Linked DNA regions of Roseimicrobium gellanilyticum. The protein of the gene in region 1 interacts with the protein of each later gene in a pairwise test. Links are inferred from orthologs where the notes say so. Each region holds a gene or a part of one and is shown in the gene's direction. Other genes may lie near its edges. The genes, in order: ruvC and ruvA.

What was found.
Region 2: the proteins of ruvC (region 1) and ruvA interact in binary tests that used the Escherichia coli proteins (3 or more experiments, as listed by UniProt). The link is inferred for Roseimicrobium gellanilyticum from one-to-one orthologs.

The regions. Positions count from the first base shown.
Region 1 is NZ_QNRR01000018.1:67,807-74,117, forward strand. The notes cover bases 1,222-3,968. They hold ruvC (crossover junction endodeoxyribonuclease RuvC), read left to right. Parts: upstream 1,222-2,210; coding sequence 2,211-2,726; downstream 2,727-3,968. Other genes in these bases: DES53_RS30075 (polysaccharide biosynthesis/export family protein), read left to right, coding at 1,222-1,643; DES53_RS30080 (hypothetical protein), read left to right, coding at 1,667-2,143; DES53_RS30090 (hypothetical protein), read left to right, coding at 2,849-3,037; DES53_RS30095 (hypothetical protein), read right to left, coding at 3,080-3,406; DES53_RS30100 (hypothetical protein), read left to right, coding at 3,627-3,968. In the rest of the region: DES53_RS30065 (sugar phosphate isomerase/epimerase family protein), read left to right, coding at 1-175; DES53_RS30070 (hypothetical protein), read left to right, coding at 439-672; DES53_RS32650 (hypothetical protein), read left to right, coding at 700-888; more of DES53_RS30075, read left to right, coding at 984-1,221; more of DES53_RS30100, read left to right, coding at 3,969-4,115; DES53_RS30110 (GlsB/YeaQ/YmgE family stress response membrane protein), read left to right, coding at 4,778-5,041; DES53_RS30115 (DNA-3-methyladenine glycosylase I), read right to left, coding at 5,126-5,710.
Region 2 is NZ_QNRR01000006.1:386,960-393,383, forward strand. Bases 1,040-3,899 are described here. They hold ruvA (Holliday junction branch migration protein RuvA), read left to right. Parts: upstream 1,040-2,089; coding sequence 2,090-2,710; downstream 2,711-3,899. Other genes in these bases: DES53_RS18395 (hypothetical protein), read right to left, coding at 1,187-1,705; DES53_RS18405 (hypothetical protein), read left to right, coding at 2,894-3,085; DES53_RS18410 (zinc ribbon domain-containing protein), read left to right, coding at 3,088-3,390; DES53_RS18415 (hypothetical protein), read right to left, coding at 3,376-3,852; DES53_RS18420 (hypothetical protein), read right to left, coding at 3,864-3,899. Outside these bases: DES53_RS18380 (Dabb family protein), read right to left, coding at 1-174; DES53_RS18385 (NADH-quinone oxidoreductase subunit A), read right to left, coding at 197-571; DES53_RS18390 (hypothetical protein), read right to left, coding at 706-975; more of DES53_RS18420, read right to left, coding at 3,900-5,105; DES53_RS18425 (hypothetical protein), read left to right, coding at 5,563-6,424. UniProt on the Escherichia coli protein: The RuvA-RuvB-RuvC complex processes Holliday junction (HJ) DNA during genetic recombination and DNA repair.

The DNA.
Region 1 (6,311 bases):
CAAGGATTATGACGATCTCTACGGGAAAGGTTCCATCGACTTCGCCAAGGTGCGGGCGGATATGGACGTCATCGGGTACACCGGCTGGATGCACATTGAGGGCGTGAAAATCCCCAATGGCGTGGAACAGGACATCAGGTATGATTTAGAACACTTGCGCAAAGTCTTTGCTTAAGATATATTAACTAATTAATCAGCCTATGCGCTCTGAACCCCCAACAACGCCAGCGCACGCGATGAGTATTCGCGGGCCAAAGGGCGTGCCTGGGTTGTTCCAAGATCGATTGCATCGCCAAACCGTTGTTCACTCGAACAGAAAAACCTTAAGGCACTGTTTAAACACGGCAGAAACGGGGTAAAAACCCTGGATTATTATTGACCCATGTTAAGAACAAGGTTAAAACTCGGTCGTCACCGGGTCTTAACCCTGCCTTAATCATGGCGCGTCCGTCCAACACTGTGGAAACCCTGAGCATGACCATCACGGTCACGCCTCAGATGAAGCAGTACTTGGAGGACCTCGTGGTAAAAGGTCTCTATGGCTCCAGCCCTGCGGAAATTGTGCGCAACATGGTGCAGAAATGCGTCCGTGAACACATTGCCGAAAAGGATATCAAGGAGCGCGAATGGAGGCTGAACGGCGAAGGGAAGTTAGAGCTGGTGAGGGACTAGAAAGTAACAGCCCACCCCAACACCGCCATGTTCAACAAGCCCACCATGACCGATGCCGAGTGCTCTCCGTGGCCTCCCGTCCTGTGGTTCACGCCGGAAGTCCAGTCCGGTATCAAGGCTGCTGCCGATCTCGCCTTCGGGCCTGAGACCAGCGCCTCCGACCTCGAAGTGCCTGCTCACGATTTCCTGAGCGAAGACGACTTCATCATCGAGTAGTTTCCGTCGCGTGCTTCGCGTTGCGTTTTGAATGACGCAGCGTTGCCCATATTCCGGCTTGTCAGCCGCACGGTGCTGCCCATGATGGCGGCTCCATGAATCTCCGCCTAGTCCGACTTTTTCTTCTTTCTGCCGCGCCCCTGGCGCTCACCCTGAGCAGTTGCATCTCGCTGGACAAGCTTCCCAAGGTGGATCTGCCCGTACTTCCGAAGATGAAGGTCCCCTTTGTGGGGAATGATGCGACCGCCCCGGTCAACGATCCGCAGGTTCCCTGGTCCCTGAAGCAACCTCTTGCCCATGGCCACACCCTCGACCTCGCGGTGTACGCCGGCCAGCGCTCACCCGCGAAGGTCTTCGTGGGCGCAGTCATGGTGGATGAGCACGGCAAGGTGGACCTTGGCAAGTACGGCTCCTTCAAGATCGGCGGCAAGACGGCCTCCCAGGCAGTGCGCGAAATGGAAGCGGCTTTCCGCAGAAAGCGTGGGGAGTCCCTCATCACCATGCAGCTCATCTCCGTGGAAGGCACCCAGCTGCTCACTGTCCACGGCGCGGTGAAGCACGAAGGCGTGATCCAGTATTTCGGCGGCGCCAATCCTTCGAACATTCTCCAGTACATGGGCGGACGTGATGAACGTGCCACCGGCCGTGCGGTCTATGTCACGCGCAACGGCGTGCGGGCTTTCCATTCCGACTACCTGAATCCGGACATCGAACTGGAAGCAGGAGATGTGGTGACCTACTCCGACGCGCTGTAAGCTCCACCACCTTCCCCTGCAGCATGCCCGGCGACAGCTCTCCCTTCGACACTCCTCCACCAATCATCGGCATCATCCCGTTGCGGATTGGTGCCGGGGCGCTGCTGCTCTACATGCATGCCTGGCAGGGGGCGACACTCGCCTGGCAGCACGTGTGGAATCAGCAGGCGTGGGACTTGATCGCCACCATGGAGAAGGCGGGCTTCAGTCCGCTGATGGGAAAGATTTTCGGGGCAGCAGCCGCTGTGATTGCAGCCTTCACAGCAGTGAGCTGGATCCTGGGATTTGTAACCCGTTTTTCCTCCGTGGTCTTCATGCCGGTGGTGCTGGGAGCGCTCTGGGTGTGCAACAAGACGGACCTGCCTTTCCGTGCGGAGGCTGCGGTGCTCTACTTCCTTGTCGCAGTCACCCTGCTGGTAAATGGCTCCGGCTGGCTGGCCGTGGACACGCTCTTCAGCTTGCGGCAGGAGCAGAAGAAATCCGACCGCATTTTCCTCTAGCGCTGCGAACGCGGGAATGCGATGACCCTGCCATGGCAGGATCCGGAACGCATCCCGCGTGGACACGATGGCAAATCCCCTCCGCATTCTGGCTGTAGATCCCGCGCTGCGGTGCACCGGCTACGCCGTGCTGCATCACGAGGGCGGCCAGACACGCGCGGTGACCTATGGTGTGATACAGAATCCCGCAAAGATGCTGGCTTCAGGCTGCCTCGTGGCCATCCGCGAACGCCTGGCGGAAATCATCCGCGAGCACCAGCCCACCGAGTGCGCCGTGGAGGCCACGATCTATGTGCAGAGCTTCCGCACGGCCATCACACTGGGCAGCGTGCGCGGCGCGGTCCTGATTGCCGCCGCAGAGCACGGTCTCGCCGTATACGACTATGCGCCGAGGGAAGTGAAACAAGCCGCTGTGGGCAAGGGTGCAGCGGCCAAGGAGCAGGTCGCCTTCATGATGCGCTCCATCCTGCGGCTGCGTGAGACCCCTCCCGCGGATGCCGCAGACGCACTCGCGGTGGGCCTTGCCCACTTGCAGGCGACGTCCGGAAAAGTCGCCACCGGAACCACGCGGGAGCGGGTTTAGAGCACTACCCTCTACCCCCGGCGGCAATCCGGTCGGGGCTCGTCTCGCGAAAATAAGCAGGTCTGCGTAGAGCCAGGGGCGCGGTTTCTTGCGAAGATCGATCAACTGCCCGTCTATTTGCCATGAATGCCACACAAATGCGCACAGACAATCTTTCCCATGTCCAATGGCGTGTGAGGTTTCTGAAGAGCCTGCTGAAGGTACACCGCTCCATCCCGCAGTGGAACAGCTATGACTGGCTCCTGCAAGAAGCCGACTACATCCAACGCATTGCCCAAGCAGAACGCGAGCTGACGGCCAAAGGCGGATGAGTTCGTAGGCCACCGCTACCCGGCAGTTAGTCGGGAAAGTCGTCACTTTCCCGCTGCGGTCGATGGGGCCACCTCGTCCAGATCGAGTTCCATCATCTTCCCACGACCACCTTTCATTCCCGTAATGTGGTCCGCCACTTGAGGATCCAGGTACAGGGGCTGGAGTTCATCCGGCACGTCAGGAATCAGCTCTATGGCATAGCGTCGGCAGGCGGGCGCCCCCATGCCCGCTCCAAGAATGGCGATGCGATAAGGTCCCTTTCGATGCCCGTTGACGGTCAGCCAGAGAGATTTGCCATCCAACCCCACCAGGGACTCCCGGAAACACGTCCACTCCGGGTGCGGCAGAAGATGAAGTTGCGCGCTCATGGCAGCCATCCAGTACGACGGCGGAAGATGGTAACGAAGCAAGAGACCGACGCCTTGCTTTCCCGATACGCATTTTGTCTCCCATTCGGTGGTGGTGGCGTGTCACTATTTTCCACGCCCGTTCCCAAGACTGCAAAAAAAACTGCCCCACTTGTGAGCTGAAGCCACATTCGCGAATGTAGCCATATGGCTGCCACGTAGCAGAATCCCGTCTCCCGCCATGTACCAAAACCTTGCCATCTACATCAACGATCACCTTGCGGGATCCGTCGCTGCACTCGCATTGATCGACGACATGAGCGATGCGCTGGATGATGCCACGCTCAAGTCCTTCCTCGCCGAACTCAAGGAGGAGATCACCGAAGAGCAGCAAGTGTTGAGGATTCTGCTTCAAGCGAATGATTACAAGGAGGGCGCTATCAAGAAGGCCGTGGCGTGGCTGGGAGAGAAAGCGAGCTCCCCGAAGTTCGGAGGCACGAAAAATGATCACCAGGGGCTCGCCATCATGCAGGGACTCGAAATGTTGTACATCGGTATCACGGGCAAGCTCTTGCAATGGCACGCCTTCCAGGCAGCCATTGCACCCATGGTGGAGGCATTGGGATTTGACCTCCATCAACTGCAACAACAGGCGGAAAAGCAACGCTCCACCGTAGAGGAGTACCGCCTGGTGTATGCTCGCCGGGCATTCAGCGGAGTGATGGACTGACTCCCCGATAAGGTAGCTACCTGATGGCCGGCCCCGCTAGAATGGACGCTTCGCGGGCCATGAAACAGTTTCTAGTCACCTTCAAACGAGGCCACCCCCAGCATATAGAAGCGGAGGGGTATCATCAACACGAGGGGCGGTATGAGTTCTTTGGATGTGCTCAGGTGCCCGTAAGGAAGACCTTTGATCGGGCCGCTGTCGCTGAGGTTGTGGAGGTCAAGCATGGACCATCGCGCGATTCAACAAGTGTGACCCGGCAATCCGGACTCAGGCACTTCACCCCCGGTAGCACTTATGAATCGTAGCGATATTCCCACGGCGTCGGCACCCGTCCACCAGCCCAAGATCCATGTGGGCAGGATAGCAGCAGGGTCGGTCCTTTGTGTATTCGGCATTATTCTTCTTCCGACTGTGGCCATGACAGCCGCTGGTGTCGCCTTGTGCATCGTAGGCCTCTGCCTCATCGCCATGGCCTTCGCGAATCGCAAGTACGGCGCCTCCCATACAAGGCGCGGAAGCTAAGAACACCGACAGGCATGGATTCCCGACCCGGTTCACCGTGCCTCACCAAACCGACAGGGCATCGCCGGACGATTCTGTCTTTAGAAACGCGGCGTTTCGCGTCGCGCACTGTGATTACGAACCCCTAACTATCAATCGTCATGGACTTCCTCTGGATGCTCTTGATTGGCCTGCTTGTAGGTGCAGTCGCCAAGTTTCTGATGCCGGGCAATGACCCGGGTGGCATCATCGTCACGATGTTCCTGGGTGTTGCTGGAGCGTTTGTTGCCGGCATGCTCGGTCGCGGTCTTGGATGGTATGGCGAAGGTGAACCCGCAGGCTTCATTGCCTCGGTGATCGGCGCCATTCTTCTGCTCGTCGTGTACCGCCTTTTCACCGGCGGTGGACGCCACGTGCACCACTAGCACGCATCGAAGGTCTGCCAGCCTGTTGGCTGGTTTCTTGTGAACTGGCTGGAGGATGAAATCTCCAGCCGGTTTTTTTTATACCTAGGCATCCCGCCACGGGCACGTGGTCAAGTGATCGTTCACCATGCCAACTGCCTGCATCCATGCATAGACAATTACCGGCCCTGCAAACTTGAACCCACGTTCCTTCAGTGCGGCAGACATCTTCACGGAGGCAGGAGTTTGCGCAGGCACTTGGGAGGTGGATTTCCATGCATTGCGCTTGGGTTTGCCTCCGGCGAGCTCCCATAGAAATTCGGAGAAATCGATACCCTCCTCCCGCATGGCGAGATAGGCTTTGGCATTGCCGATGGTGGCCTCGATCTTTGCACGTGAGCGGATGATGCCAGGATCCGCCAGGAGGCGCTTCACATCCTTCGCGCCGTATCGGGCGATCTTCTCAGGATCAAATCCCTGGAAGGCAAGGCGGAAAGCGTCGCGCTTGCGCAGGATGGTGATCCACGAGAGCCCCGCTTGGAATCCATCCAGCACCAGCTTCTCCCAGAGCGCCCGGCTGTCATGCTCGGGGCGTCCCCACTCCTCATCATGGTAGGCGGCCATGAGAGGGTCATTGGCAGCCCAGGTGCAACGCTTCTCCGGTGCTCTCTTGGAGGATGTCTTCTTCATGACGTGAGGAATGCTGCTCTCGCTCGGGCCCGCGGGAGCATCACGCAAAGCGCCTGTCTTTGGAAGACTGAACCGCGAAAAGAAGAAGAACTTGGGACGGCCGGTGTAAGCCGGATTTTGTGCCTCCAGCCTTGCGGCTGGAGGTGGCGGTCATTTCTCTCGACACACCCGCCACCGAAGTGACTGGTGCACGCCCCGCTGACGCGGGATGCGACTAATACCCGGAGTTATCCATCCCGCCGGAGCGGGACTTGCGGCCAGGGCGGGCCATTTCCCCTGTTATGTCTTGCACCGCGTCGGGTTTGTCCTGCCTCCTTCCTTACAGTCGGAGCGGTGGGCTCTTACCCCGCCTTTTCACCCTGGCCTGCGGTGCCTTGCGGCGCCCGCTGGTGGTATGTTTTCTGTGACACTTTCCGTGACCGGTCGCTTGCGCTTCCAGCCCCCATGCTTGCGCACGGCACGCTGCCCTGAGGTGTCCGGACTTTCCTCTGCGGGTCCGTGTTTCCACGAATTCGCAGCGACAGCCTCCGGCCGACCCAAGAGGGCAACATAAGGGAAAAGGAATAAGGGGCAAGGGATAAGGGACTTCCGTTGGTTGAGC
Region 2 (6,424 bases), on another replicon or contig:
TTCCACGCTCACGAACCAATGCCAGGGGTCGCTCTCACGGATGCGCTTGCCCACATTGAGATGAAGAATTTCACGGATGCGCAACAGGGTGGTGCGCGTGGTCCACATCATCTCCTCAAGCCGCTCCGGCGTGACATCGGGCTTCAGAGTAAAGAGCGAGACCTGGCAGACCATAATTCCCTATTCCAGAGTCGCACTAGGAGCTCCAATCGAGTGCCTTTTTCTTCCAGGCGTAGCCAAAGGCCACCAGCAGGATGGTCACGAACGACAACGCCCACCAGAAAATGGAGGCGCCATGAGCCACGATGTAGTCCTTGTAAATAATCGCCCAAGGATAAAGGAAGACGACCTCAATATCGAAGAGCACGAAAAGCATCGCCACAATGTAGAACTTCACGCTGAAGCGGGGCTGAGCTTCACCAAGGGGGAGCATGCCGCATTCATAGGCGGAGTCCTTCATCTTGTTGCGGCGGGCAGCCTTCCCTGCCAGGACACTGACAAGAAGCGTGGCTCCAGCAAAGCCGGCGGCGATGGCCACCTGCATAAGGACGGGCAGATAATTCTCCAACATGGGTCGGGGGATACTAGACGGGAGTCCGGCGGCGTCAAGAAGCAGGGACCAGGCTACAAAAAAGCCGCCCTGCAATTGGCCAGGGCGGCTTGGTTAAAAGGTTGAGGATGAGTGATACGGTCGAGTCGGGAAATCTAGCGGGCAGCGGCGGCGGCGGCGGCGGCCGCTTCCGCGCGGGCGAGGGTGTGCACGCTGGACGCCTGCTCGATCCCCTTCAAACCGCGATAGCTCTTCAGCTTCTTTTCCACAAGACCACGGCTGACCAGATTCTGGAGCTTCTCATAGGAACGGAGACGCAGCATCTCTTCTCCTCCGCTCACCGCGTTCTTCAGCTTCAGGTTGTCATAAACCAGTCCAAACAGAACGTTGAACTCATACACCTTGCCATCCGACAGAACATTCACCAACTCATCTGTCACATGGTCAGGAACCCGACGCGAAAAACGTGTTTTTCTTACGGTAGCCATAGACGGCTAGTATAGCACGGCGCATAACAATTGGCGAATGAATGTTGCTTCCGGAGCCCAAAAACCGGCCAAAATGGCCCATTTTGGCCCGGTTTGAGGGCTTTTCGAAAGATCCGGGCTTAGATGCCGTACTGAGCTTTCTGCCCTCCTAACGGCTGGAAAAGCTGCCCAGTGCGCTGATTTCACCGCTTTCGGCCTTGATAATGAAGACCTCATCCGAGGCCGCATTCAAGGCGGACTCATAACGGACCTCAAGATCCCCGGCAAAATCATCCACCACAGAAGGATTCGGTGGGAAAACATACAACGCATTGCGGTCAGGCATTGCCACAATGACTTCTTTTCCAAAGACATTCTCAAAGACTTTGCCCAAAGATGGCGCCATCATGAGGCAGGCGAAGATTTCTTTCTCCCCGCGATAGACGCCATATCGGACCTTTCCTTCCTCGTCTTTAATCAGCTCAGGGCGATAGACGGTGAGCAGCCGTTCCGCAGCTTGGCGCGCCTTCTTCTCAAAGGCGTCCGCACTGATGCCTAATTTGGCGAATTCATCATCGGTATACACTTGGATATAAGGGGATGCCGCTATCTCACGGGCTGGGCAAAACACGGTCGTGACGGATCCACCCACGGCCTTCGCATTAGAGGTACCGACCAGCTTCGGCATGGGTAGCAGGAGGAATGGCTCGAGCTTGCGCTCCGGGGTCACCGGGACGGCCTTCGTGGCAGAGGCCGCCGAGGATGCGACAGGGGTGACCGGAGCAGGGGCTGCAGCAGCCTCCTTTTCCGGCGTCCTCGGTTTCTCAACCGACTTTGCTGGCGTCTTGGCGGGTGTTGCCTTTTTGGATGATGACGGCTTCGCCTTGGCAGGCTCTGCCGCGCCGAGGGACAGCACACTGCTGCAACTCAGGACCATCCAAACGAGGGCTCTCTTCATACCCGCGTACCTTGGGTCACCCCTGCCCTACTTCAACCCCAAAACCTCGTCCCTTGCGGTTGGTTCTGCATGCCGTTCTCTTGACTGCGTGCGGTTGACCGCTTGACTCATCGTATGATTTCCCATCTGCGCGGCCAGCTCGTCGAAGCGCTGCCTAACCAGCTCGTCATCGAATGCAACGGCGTCGGCTACCGCTGCTTCATCCCGCTCACCACCTATGACAAGCTGGCGGGAGCGACAGGGGAGGTGAAGCTCCTCACGCACTACCACGTCACCGAACATGATCACACCCTGTACGGCTTCGCTACGAGTGAAGAACGCGATCTCTTCAAGCTCCTCATCGATCGCGTGAGCGGTATCGGGCCGAAAATGGCCCTGGCCGTGCTGAGCGGCATGCCGGTCTCGAACTTCAAGGACAATGTGATTCGCAACGACATCGCTGCTCTTTCGAAGATCAACGGCGTAGGGAAGAAGACTGCGGAGCGCATCGTGCTCGAGCTCAAAGACAAGGTCGGCATCGTGAGCACCTGGCAGGCCGCGCAGTCCTCCACCGCCAGCCTCGCGCCCGATCCCACGCAGGCGGTACAGACCGACGCTGTACTGGCGCTCATTACGTTGGGCTTCAAACAAACTGAAGCGCAGAAGACAGTGCAGGATCTGATGAAGAAGGCCGGCGCGGAAGCGGACAAGATGACGGTGGATAAACTGATTCGCGATGCGTTACGAGGGATGTGAGGCACAATGCGCTTGCCTTATGGGCGCAGCTTTGAGCATGCTAGAGGCAAGTCACTGGTGAACCCATGAATACAAGCACCTCCATCTCCAGCCTGATTCGTGCTGTCGCCAGTTTTGCTTTTTCGTGCGGCGTGATGGGATATCTTTTTTAGCCAGGTGGTCACGATCGCTCCTGGAAGAGACGTGTTCTGGTGGTTTATCGGCTGTGGGCTTTTGCTTCTCACCGGTCTGGCACTTCGTGAATGGTACCATCGGATTGCGGCGGTCGCCCTGGTGACCCTGTGCATCATGTCTGCCATTGAGAGCCATGCACGCGGCATCGCCTACGAGAAGCGCATGATGGCTAAAAAGGCAGCCCGCTCGCAATCAAGCTAGTCATGGCCTACCTGAACAGCAAACCTCGCACGCCAGAAGTCTGTCCGGTATGCGGAGAGGACGTTCCTCCGAAATCACTGGCCTGTCCGGAGTGCGGTTCCGACCACAACACGGGCTGGAAAAAAGATGCCTACACGTATGATGGCGTCGACCTCCCGGATGATGATGAATTTAACTACGATGAATTTGTTGAGCAGGAGTTCGGCAAGGGGAGTGCCAGTCCGAAGCCTGCGGGCATCAAGACCCTCTGGTGGGTGACCGCCATCGTTCTGCTGCTGGCTTGGATCTTGTCACTGGTTTATTGAATCTCCTGTCGGCCTTTTCCACACGCCGGCACCCGCAAGTTTCCACACCGAGCCACTGATTGCTCCGCCAGCGAGGCCCGGCCACAGGGTACGGTCCCAGTTCCACAGGATGATTTTGGCGAACAAGGTGATGAGCAACGAAACGATGGCCAGCGTCACCGTCGTCTTGCTGCGCCCCGTCATCATCGCGTGGAGTGAGAAGACGGCATGACCAGACACGGGAGGGACCCCAAACAACGGGCGGGCGAGGCCAAGCAAGGCGACTCCAATATCAACCGCCCATTGCCAGAAGGTTACGGACTGCCTCTTGCCAAGTCGATCTGCAACCAGGCTGCCTGCAAGAGCCGCGGCAGGTACGTAGTACCAGAGGCGGTAGTGACGCTCCTCACCTGTGAATGCCAGGACGCTGTAAGCCGCCACGAGGAAAGCGGTGCCCATGGCAAAGAAGAGGGAGCGGCTCATGCGCTCGACCATCATCTCTGTGCGGCAGTGCCCTCAGCCGAAGAACCCGCCACCTCCGGGTCCATCTTGCCATCGGCGGTTCCCAACATGGCTACGGGCCCTCTTCCCTTCCAGAGCAAGGCCAGCCGGCGGGTAGGCGCATCCAGAAGGTAAATCTCACTGGACCCAAGCTGGAAGAGCACCTTGTCTCCCGGGAGTTGCACCGCATTGAGCACAGGCAGGCCGACGAAGGGAGTTTCAAAAGCAAGCTTCCAGCGCTCACCACTCGCGGAATCGACGCCCTTCAGGCCATCTCCCGCCCAGTAACCCGTCCGGAAGGACCAGCGGCCTGAAGTAGGGTCGCCCAGTTTGTCGACTTCTCCCACGTTTTCCCAAATGCGCCCTTCCAGACCGAGCTCCTCATTGCGCGCCCTGATGCCGGGAGCGACGGTCGCTTTGAGGTTGGGAACCACCGTCACAAGCTCGACTTGGCCCCCTCGCGGAGCTTCCAATCGTGCCACCAGATCCCATTCCGCCGGGCGCTCTGCATTTCTGCAAACAAACAGTCGATCGACTACCGACTTGGAATCCAGCTCCATCACCTTGACCGGCTTCCCGCCAGACAGCGATCTCCGGTACACGTCTCCATCGTCGCAGGACAGGTAGTACACCATCACGTGCTCCGGCAGGGAAAGAGCACTCGCATTGACCAGCTCAGTGCGTGTGTAGAGAGACATGTGCCCCGCCGACCCATAATAGGCGCAAAGCAATGCATACGAAACAGTCTGCACCAGCAGCGATGCACGGATGCTCCTTCCCAATTGGTGCGGAGTGCCCCTGAACATCCACACCACAAAGGGCCATTCGAGGAGCAACGTCATCACATAGGTAAGGCCGACCATGAGTCCAAGCCAACTCATGGCATTGGACAGCGAAAGTGGCTCCGAAGGATGGAAATTGCCCAGGATGCCGATGCCCAGCCAGGCAGAAAGATAGTTGGCAAGAATCATCACTCCGATGGAGGCGCCCCGATGTGTCTTGAAGATCCATGACAACAGCAGCCCCTCGAAGATGCCGATGAACAGATTCCCAATCAGCATGTGCAGCGAGCCTGCCCACATGAGCGGCGTGCCCATGTTTGCGGATGCCGTAGCCGGATACAACACCACGGGGGTTGCCAGGAGGGCGGCCTTCCAACGCCTTCTGGATTCGGTCACCGATGGGGAGAGGTCCTGGAACATCAGCGCCATGATGGTGCCCGGGCAGAGCCACACGCAATAAAAAAGGAGCGGCCCGAAGGCCGCTCCCACTGCAATTCAATCTACTCTTAACTTAACCGACTGATTAGAAGCGGATGGTCAGGCCACCTTCAAGGATGTGGCCGATGGAGTCGTGACTTCAGCCTCTTCCACTTCAATGTAACCGGATTCCAATTGCTCCTAAAGGCCGTTGCCAGAAGCCACTGCGCCAGCTTCGAGCCCGGCTCAGATGGAGGCTGGGCAGGAAGTAGCGAAGGAGCGCATCCTGTCGACCAGAAGCGCCCTGCTTGCGGATAAGGATACGGAGATGTGAAGTTCACTATCGAGCAGGCGCATGCTCTGGAAATCGACAAACACTCGGTAGGTTCCGCCCAGTGGAATACGCCCCTATGTTGAAGACGCCCGCGTGAGCGTAGTGAATCGATGCGCTGTGTGGGCTTGCCAACCAGTAAGCCCATTTCTATCGTCGGGCATGGTTGCCTCCCTGTCCCTCGTGAAGCGGCGTGCTTTTCTCAAGAGCGGGCTGGCTGCCGTTGCCTTGTGGCAAGCAGGTGGTGTTTCGACTCAGGCGGCGGCAACCTCCATCGAAACCGTCGCGGAGGAGGCGCACCAGGAAATCTGGCGGCGCTTCATCGACAAACGCCTGGATGTCCTCTTTCACTATGCGGGACTGAATGGTGAAGTCACCCTGCCTACGGCGGACCATTGCGCTGCAGCGCAGCCGAATGGCATGAGTTGGTCCACACCGATTGAGGATGGTCCTTTCTTCGGCGGACTGTATCTGGACGGACTATGCAATCGCTGGAGTGTGCGGCGTGATGAGGAGTCTGCGGAGAAGGCGCATCGCATCGCGGCGGGATTGATGAAGTTGGCAGAGCGGAGTGAAACACCCGGCTTCGTTCCGCGAGGATTGGGTGCAGACGGGAAGTCCCATTACCCTGCCAGTTCTGAGGATCAGGTGTTCCCATGGTTCTATGGGCTGTGGTGTTATGTGCGGAGCGGCCTCGTCTCTGGTTCAGAGCGCACACGGATCGTGGAGAAGCTGCAGAGCACTGCGGTGGCCCTGGAGGGCCATCAATGGCGCGTGCCATGTGCACGGCCTGAGTACGGCTACCGCGGCACCTTTGTGCGGCCCACGGCGCATGATGCAGCACGTTTCCTCTTCCTGCTCCGGGCCATGCATCAACTTACGGGTGAGGAACGCTGGCTCACTCAGTATCACGAGCGTCTTCAGGAAAAGGTTGGACCTACCATGAAAAGCCGCCTGGAAATCTGCGCCGAAGGCCTGGAGTACGGAGGGCACGGAAAGGGTGAGACCTACCTGTGGACACACT